Linked DNA regions of Methylosinus sp. H3A. The protein of the gene in region 2 interacts with the protein of the main gene of each other region in a pairwise test. Links are inferred from orthologs where the notes say so. Each region holds a gene or a part of one and is shown on either strand. Other genes may lie near its edges. The genes, in order: IY145_RS04625 and IY145_RS20650.

Region 1 (3,877 bases), 3.5 Mb from region 2 along the record:
CGGACGCGGCGCCGCCGGAGCGTTCACGGGCGCAGGCGCCGCGGGCGCGGGCGCGGACCGCGCCGCGAGAGCGAGAACATCGCCCTTGAGCAGCTGACCCTGCTTGCCGGAGCCGACGACGCCGGAGAGATCGACGCCCTGCTCTTTCGCGATCTTGGCGGCGGAGGGCGCCGGCGGCCGGGCCGACGCTTCGGCGACAACGGCCGGCGCGGCTGCTGCGGGGGGCGGCGCGACGGTGGGGGCCGCGGGCGCCGGACGCGGCGCAGCGGCGGCGCCTTCGGCGATCTGCCCGAGCAGCGCGCCGGGCGTGACCGTCTCGCCATCCTTGGCGATCACATCGGTCAGCACGCCGGCGGCGGGCGCATTCACCTCGAGTGTGACCTTGTCGGTCTCGAGCTCGACGAGCGCTTCATCCGCCGCGACAGCGTCGCCCGGCTTTTTGAACCAGCGGCCGATCGTCGCCTCGCTCACCGATTCGCCGAGCGTCGGAACACGGATTTCCGTCATGATCACTCCGCCGCCAAAGAGATGCGCGTCGCAAAGGCCTCGTCGAGGAAGGCCCGCAGCTGCGCCTGATGCTTGGACATTGTGCCCGCCGCGGTCGAGGCCGAAGCCGGACGGCCGATGTAGCGAGCGCGTTTGGACTTGCCGCCGACCTGCGTCAGCACCCATTCGAGATAGGGCTCGACGAAGGACCAGGCGCCCATATTCTTGGGCTCCTCCTGGCACCAGAAGACATCGGCCTGCTTGAAGCGCGACATCATCGTCACCAGTCCCTTCAACGGGAAGGGATAGAGCTGCTCGACGCGCAGGAGATAGACGTCATTGGCACCGCGCGACTCGCGCTCCTCGAACAGGTCGTAATAGACCTTGCCCGAGCACAGGATCACGCGCGCGATCTTGTCGTCGGGCGCGAGGCGGAATTTTTCCGAGGGCTGCAACTCCGCGTCGTCGGAGATGAAGCGATGGAACATCGTCCCCTCGCCCATCTCGTCGAGACGCGACACGCAGCGCTTGTGGCGCAGCAGCGATTTCGGCGTCATCAACACCAGCGGCTTGCGAATGTCGCGATGCAATTGCCGACGCAGAATATGGAAGTAATTGGCCGGCGTCGAGCAATTGGCGACTTGCAGATTATCCTCCGCGCAGAGCTGCAGATAGCGCTCGAGCCTGGCCGAGGAATGCTCCGGCCCCTGCCCCTCATAGCCATGCGGCAGCAGGCAGACGAGGCCCGACATGCGCAGCCATTTGCGCTCGCCGGCGGAGAGGAACTGATCGAAGACGACCTGCGCGCCATTGGCGAAATCGCCGAATTGCGCCTCCCACAAAACCAGCGAGCGCGGCTCGGCGAGCGAATAGCCATATTCGAAGCCGAGCACCGCCTCTTCCGAGAGCATCGAATTGATGACCTCGAAACGCCCCTGCCCCACGCCGACATGATCGAGCGGCAGATAGCGGGCCTCGTCCTCCTGATCGATCAGCACGGAATGGCGCTGCGAGAAGGTGCCGCGCTCACTGTCCTGGCCAGAGAGGCGGACATTATAGCCTTCCGCCAGCAGCGAGCCGAAGGCCAGCGCCTCCGCCGTCGCCCAATCTATGCCGACGCCGCTGGTGATCGATGCGCGGCGCCCGTCGAGGAAGCGCTGGATCGTGCGGTGAATGTGGAAATTCTCCGGCGTCTGCGTCAGCTCCATGCCGATGCGGCGCAGAGTCTCGACCGGCACGCCGGTCTTGCCGCGCCGCTCGTCCTCGGAGGATTGATAGCCGGGCTTCACGCCCGCCCAACGTCCGTCGAGCCAATCCGCCTTATTGGGCTTATAGGATTGCGACGCCTCCATCTCCTGCTCGAGACGCTGGCGCCATTCGTTCTTGATCGCGTCGACATCCTCGCGCGTCAGCAGTCCTTCGGCGATCAGCCTCTCGCTATAGAGCTCCAGCGTCGTCTTGTGCGCGCGGATTTTCTTATACATCAGCGGCTGGGTGAACGCCGGCTCGTCGCCCTCATTGTGGCCGAAACGGCGATAGCACCACATGTCGATGACGACGGGCTTCTGGAACTGCTGACGAAACTCCGTCGCTATGCGCGCGGCGTAGACGACCGCCTCCGGATCGTCGCCATTCACATGAAAGATCGGCGCCTCGACCATCTTCGCCACATCGGACGGATAGGGCGAGGAGCGCGAATAGCGCGGGTAGGTGGTGAAGCCGATCTGATTATTGATGATGAAATGCACCGAGCCGCCGGTGCGATGGCCCTTCAGCCCCGACAGGCCGAAACATTCCGCCACGACGCCCTGGCCGGCGAAGGCGGCGTCGCCATGGATGAGCAGCGGCATCACCACGCGCCGCTCGGTCTCGGTGCAGCGATATTGATCCTGCTTGGCGCGCACCTTGCCGAGCACGACGGGATCGACGATCTCGAGATGCGACGGATTGGCGGTGAGCGAGAGATGCACCTTATTGTTGTCGAACTCGCGATCCGACGAGGCGCCGAGGTGATATTTGACGTCGCCCGAACCTTCCACCTCGTCCGGCAGAAAGGAGCCGCCCTTGAACTCGTGGAACAGAGCGCGATGCGGCTTGGCCATCACCTGACAGAGAATATTCAGCCGGCCGCGATGCGCCATGCCGAGCACGATCTCCTTGGCGCCGAGCGCGCCGCCGCGCTTGATGATCTGCTCCAGCGCCGGGATGATGGCTTCCGAGCCGTCGAGGCCGAAACGCTTCGTGCCCGTATATTTGACATCCAGAAACTTCTCGAAGCCTTCCGCCTCGACCAGCTTGCGCAGAATCGCCTTCTTGCCCTCCTCGGTGAAGACGATCTCCTTCTTCGGGCCTTCGATGCGCGCTTGAATCCAGGCTTTCTCCTCCGGATTGGAGATATGCATGAATTCATAGCCGATGGGGCCGCAATAGGTGCGGCGCAGGATCGCCACCATCTCGAAGACGCTGGCGTATTTCATGCCCATCACGCCGTCGATGAAGATTTTGCGATCGTAATCCTCATCGGTGAAGCCATAGGTCTCGGGATGCAGCTCGCCATGGTCGTGGCGCTGCTCGAGGCCGAGCGGATCGAGATTGGCGTGCAAATGGCCGCGCATGCGATAGGCGCGGATCATCATCAGCGCGCGCACGCTGTCGCGCGCGGCGCGCTGGATTTCCTCGGCCGAAGGCGCACGCTCGCCCGCCGCCGCCTTGCCCGCCGCGGGCTTGACCGTCTCGCGCGCCTCGCCGCCCAGCGCCGCGACGAGTTCGTCCGCAGGCGTCGCCGGCCAGCCGGGCCGCGCCCAAGACGGGCCGGCCGCAGGAGCCGCGTCTACGCCGAGGCTCGCGAAATAGTCGCGCCAAGCCGGGCCGACCGACGAGGGATCGGCCTCATAGGCTGCGAGCAGATGTTCGAGGTATCTCGCGTCGACGCTCTGCAGAAGCGAGTTCTGGGCAGAAGCGTTCCCGCGCGGCGAGGGCTGTTTTTCACCGCCCGCCGATCCGCCATTCGTCTCGAGACGCGCCATTCTGTTCAGTCTCCCGAGCGCAGAACTTTCTCGAAGTTGAGCGAAATCATTTTGACAATTCTTTAAAGATTTCGCCCCGCGCTCATATTTCGGGGGAGCGCGCCGGCGATTCGCCGACGCGCAATGTCGCCGAACCTCAGCGGTTCAGCGTTTCGACCAATGTCTTGCCGAGCCGCGCCGGAGACGGCGAGACGACGATCCCGGCCGATTCCATCGCCGCGATCTTGCTCTCGGCGTCGCCTTTGCCGCCGGAGACGATCGCCCCGGCGTGACCCATGCGCCGCCCCGGAGGGGCGGTGCGGCCCGCGATGAAGCCGACCATCGGCTTCATGCGGCCCCGCTTGGCCTCGTCTTTCAAGAACTGG
Region 2 (3,306 bases):
GAAGCGCGCCGCCGGCGACGACGAGGTCCGCAGTCGAGTGGAAGCCCTCCAAGCGGAAATCGCTCAGTCTGAGGACAGGCTGAAGCGCCTCTATAGAATGGTCGAGGACGGCGTCACCGACATGGACGATCTGCTTCGGGACCGTCTCGCCACTCTCAAATCCGACCGGGAGCGGGCGAAAGCCGCGCTGGAGCGGATCAAAGCCCAGGCCGCGCCGCAAATCCAGCTCGAACCAGACCAGCTCGAGCGATTCGGCACATTCATGCGCGAGAAGATCACCGTGGGAGAGACGTCGTTCCGCAGAGCCTATTTGCGGGCGGTCGTCGAAGCCGTCGAGGTCGACGACCACATCATCCGCATTCACGGCTCCAAAGCCAGCCTCGAACAGGCCGTCGTCGCCGGAGAACAAATCGGCAAGGGTGTTCGCGGTTTTATACGCAAATGGCGCGCCCAACGGGAATCGAACCCGTGTTTTCGCCGTGAAAGGGCGACGTCCTAGGCCTCTAGACGATGGGCGCGGGCTGCGCCGGCGAGTGGCCGGCGCGAAGCGGGCGCAGATATAGAGGGCCGCGCTCGGGCTGACAAGCGCCATGAACGCCTTTGTCGTTAGCCTCCCGCGGGCGGCGCCCCTTCCCGCGTCGCGGGCCCTGTTCCGCGGCGCCGACGTTGCACATCGACCGCAAAGGCCCTAGAGGCGAGGCCATGCTTTCCATCGATGATCTCACCTACCGGCTCGGCGCGAGGCTTCTCTTCGACAAAGCCTCCGTCTTCCTGCCGCCGCGGACGAGGGCCGGCTTCGTCGGCCGCAACGGCGCCGGCAAGACGACGCTGTTCCGCATGATCTGCGGCGAGATCGCAGGCGAGACTGGAACAATATCTCTGCCCGCCAAGCTGAAGATCGGCCGCGTCGAGCAGGAGGCGCCCGGCGGACCGACGGCGCTCGTCGATTTCGTGCTCGCCGCGGACACCGAGCGCGCCGCGCTGCTGGAGCGCGCCGAAACCGAGACCGACCCCCATGAGATCGCCGAGATCCAGACGCGCCTCGTCGACATAGACGCCCATGCGGCGCCGGCGCGAGCCGCGGCTATCCTCTCCGGCCTCGGCTTCGACGCCGAGGCGCAGCAGCGCCCGCTCTCGGAATTCTCGGGCGGCTGGCGCATGCGCGTCGCGCTCGCCGCCGTGCTGTTCTCGCAGCCGGAGCTTCTGTTGCTCGATGAGCCGACCAATTATCTCGATCTCGAGGGCACGCTCTGGCTCGTCGACTATCTCGCGCGCTACCCTGCGAATGTCGTCGTCATCAGCCATGATCGCGACATGCTCGACGCCGTCTCGACGCATATTCTGCATCTCGAGCGCGGCCGGCTGACGCTCTACAAGGGCAATTACAGCGCCTTCGAGGCGCAGCGGCTCGAGGCGCGCGCGCTCGCCGCCAAAGCGGGCAAGAAGCAGGAGGAGCGCCGCCGCGAGCTGCAGGCCTTCGTCGACCGTTTCCGCTTCAAGGCGACCAAGGCGCGGCAGGCGCAGTCGCGCCTCAAAATGCTCGCCAGACTGGAGCCCGTCACCGCCATCGTCGACGACGAGGTGCTGCCCATCTATCTGCCTTCGCCGGAAAAGCCGCTGTCGCCGCCGATCATCGCCTTTGAAAATGTCAGCGTCGGCTATGGCGATCGCACCGTGCTGTCGCGCCTGTCGCTGAGCCTCTCGAATGACGATCGCATCGGCTTGCTCGGCTCCAATGGCAATGGCAAATCGACCTTCGCCAAGCTGCTGTCGGGGCGTCTCGAGGCCAAGAGCGGCAATGTGGTGCGGGCGGCAAAGCTCGAGGCCGGCTTCTTCGCCCAGCATCAGATCGACGATCTGAACGAGCAGGACACGCCCTACTCCGTCTTCGCGGCGCTGATGCCCGGCGCGCCCGAGGCGCGCATTCGCACGCGCGCCGCCCAGACCGGCTTTTCCGGCGCGCGCGCGGAAACGAAGATCGAGCGTCTCTCCGGCGGCGAGAAGGCGCGGCTGCTGCTCGGCGTCGCCTCCTTCGCCGGACCGCATCTGCTCATTCTCGACGAGCCGACGAACCATCTCGACATCGACAGCCGCGCCGCGCTGGTCGAGGCGATCAACGCCCATGAAGGCGCGATCGTGCTCGTCTCCCATGATCGCTATCTGCTGGAGGCCTGCGCCGACCAGCTATGGCTCGTCGAAGGCGGCACTGTGCGCGCCTTCGACGGCGACGTCGACGATTATGCCCGCTATGTGCTGGCGCGGGCCAATGGCGACGCGCGGGACGCGCGCAAGGACGAGGAATCGCGCGAAAAGCCTCGCCGGGTCGAAGGAAAACGCGACGCCGGCCAAGCGCGCCGCAAGCTCGCGGTCGCGGAAGAACGCATGAAGAAGCTCGGCGAGCTGTTGGCGCGCGTCGATGCGGCGCTCGCCGATCCGAGCGCCTTTTCGCGCAATCCGCAGGAGGCGAATCGGCTCGCCCAGCAGCGCGCCGATCTCGCGACGGCGCTCGCCGAGGCCGAAGATCAATGGCTCGCGCTATCGGACGAGGGCTGAGCAGGATTTCGAAAAATCCTGCGTCTCCCGAAGACTCTGAGCCGGCGTTCGTCGGCGAGGCGACGGATGCAGGCTCAGACCGCTCAGGCCGATTTGCGAAGGACGATATCCGCGAATTCCTGGTGGCGCGCGATATAATCGGCCACGAAGGAGCATTCCGGAACGACTTTGAGCCCCCGCGCCCGCGCCCATTCCAGCGCGCCGCGGATCAGCTCCGAGGCCGCGCCCTTGCCGCGCAGAGCCGGCGGCGTCTCCGTATGGGTGAGGACGATGGCGCCCGGCGCCAGACGATAATAGGCGACGGCCGTGCCGTCTTCGAGATCGAGCTCGAAGCGATCGAACTCGACATTGTCGTGGACAGCGCCATGCGCTTTGCGCGGCGCGCTCTTCAGCTGGGCGATCGAACCCATGTGTCGTTCTCCTCGATTGCCCACCGCCGAACCTCGAGGTGGTGACCGCAGTGCAGCAAATTAAGGGCCAGGCGTTAATTTTTCTCGTTGACTTTTCTCGCCGAGCGAAACCGGACACGAGCCCTTGTCGGTTTTCGGCCACTCGCCCGCGCCCGCCTTCGATTCGCCGCCGTCGCATGAGAAAGGCCCAATTCTATGGCGCGCTTGAAAGGCTCGAGCGGATGGGCACAATGCCAAAATGAGCGAATCTACTTTGTCTTCCGTGGTCGAGATCGAGCCGACGCCGCGCACGCGCGTCTTCGCGCCCTTCGAATGGGCCGTCGCCTTCCGCTATGTGCGGGCG

The links.
Region 1: the proteins of IY145_RS20650 (region 2) and IY145_RS04625 interact in binary tests that used the Escherichia coli proteins (3 or more experiments, as listed by UniProt). The link is inferred for Methylosinus sp. H3A from one-to-one orthologs.

The regions. Positions count from the first base shown.
Region 1 is NZ_JADNQW010000005.1:334,594-338,470, forward strand. The notes cover bases 310-3,877. They hold IY145_RS04625 (2-oxoglutarate dehydrogenase E1 component), read right to left. Parts: upstream 3,513-3,877; coding sequence 510-3,512; downstream 310-509. Other genes in these bases: odhB (2-oxoglutarate dehydrogenase complex dihydrolipoyllysine-residue succinyltransferase), read right to left, coding at 310-507; sucD (succinate--CoA ligase subunit alpha), read right to left, coding at 3,649-3,877. Also shown: more of odhB, read right to left, coding at 1-309. UniProt on the Escherichia coli protein: E1 component of the 2-oxoglutarate dehydrogenase (OGDH) complex which catalyzes the decarboxylation of 2-oxoglutarate, the first step in the conversion of 2-oxoglutarate to succinyl-CoA and CO(2).
Region 2 is NZ_JADNQW010000005.1:3,818,916-3,822,221, forward strand. What follows is about bases 131-3,127. They hold IY145_RS20650 (ABC-F family ATP-binding cassette domain-containing protein), read left to right. Parts: upstream 131-702; coding sequence 703-2,553; downstream 2,554-3,127. Other genes in these bases: IY145_RS20655 (GNAT family N-acetyltransferase), read right to left, coding at 2,637-2,963. Also shown: IY145_RS20660 (lipoprotein-releasing ABC transporter permease subunit), read left to right, coding at 3,202-3,306. UniProt on the Escherichia coli protein: Genetic data indicate it may be involved in ribosome assembly or function.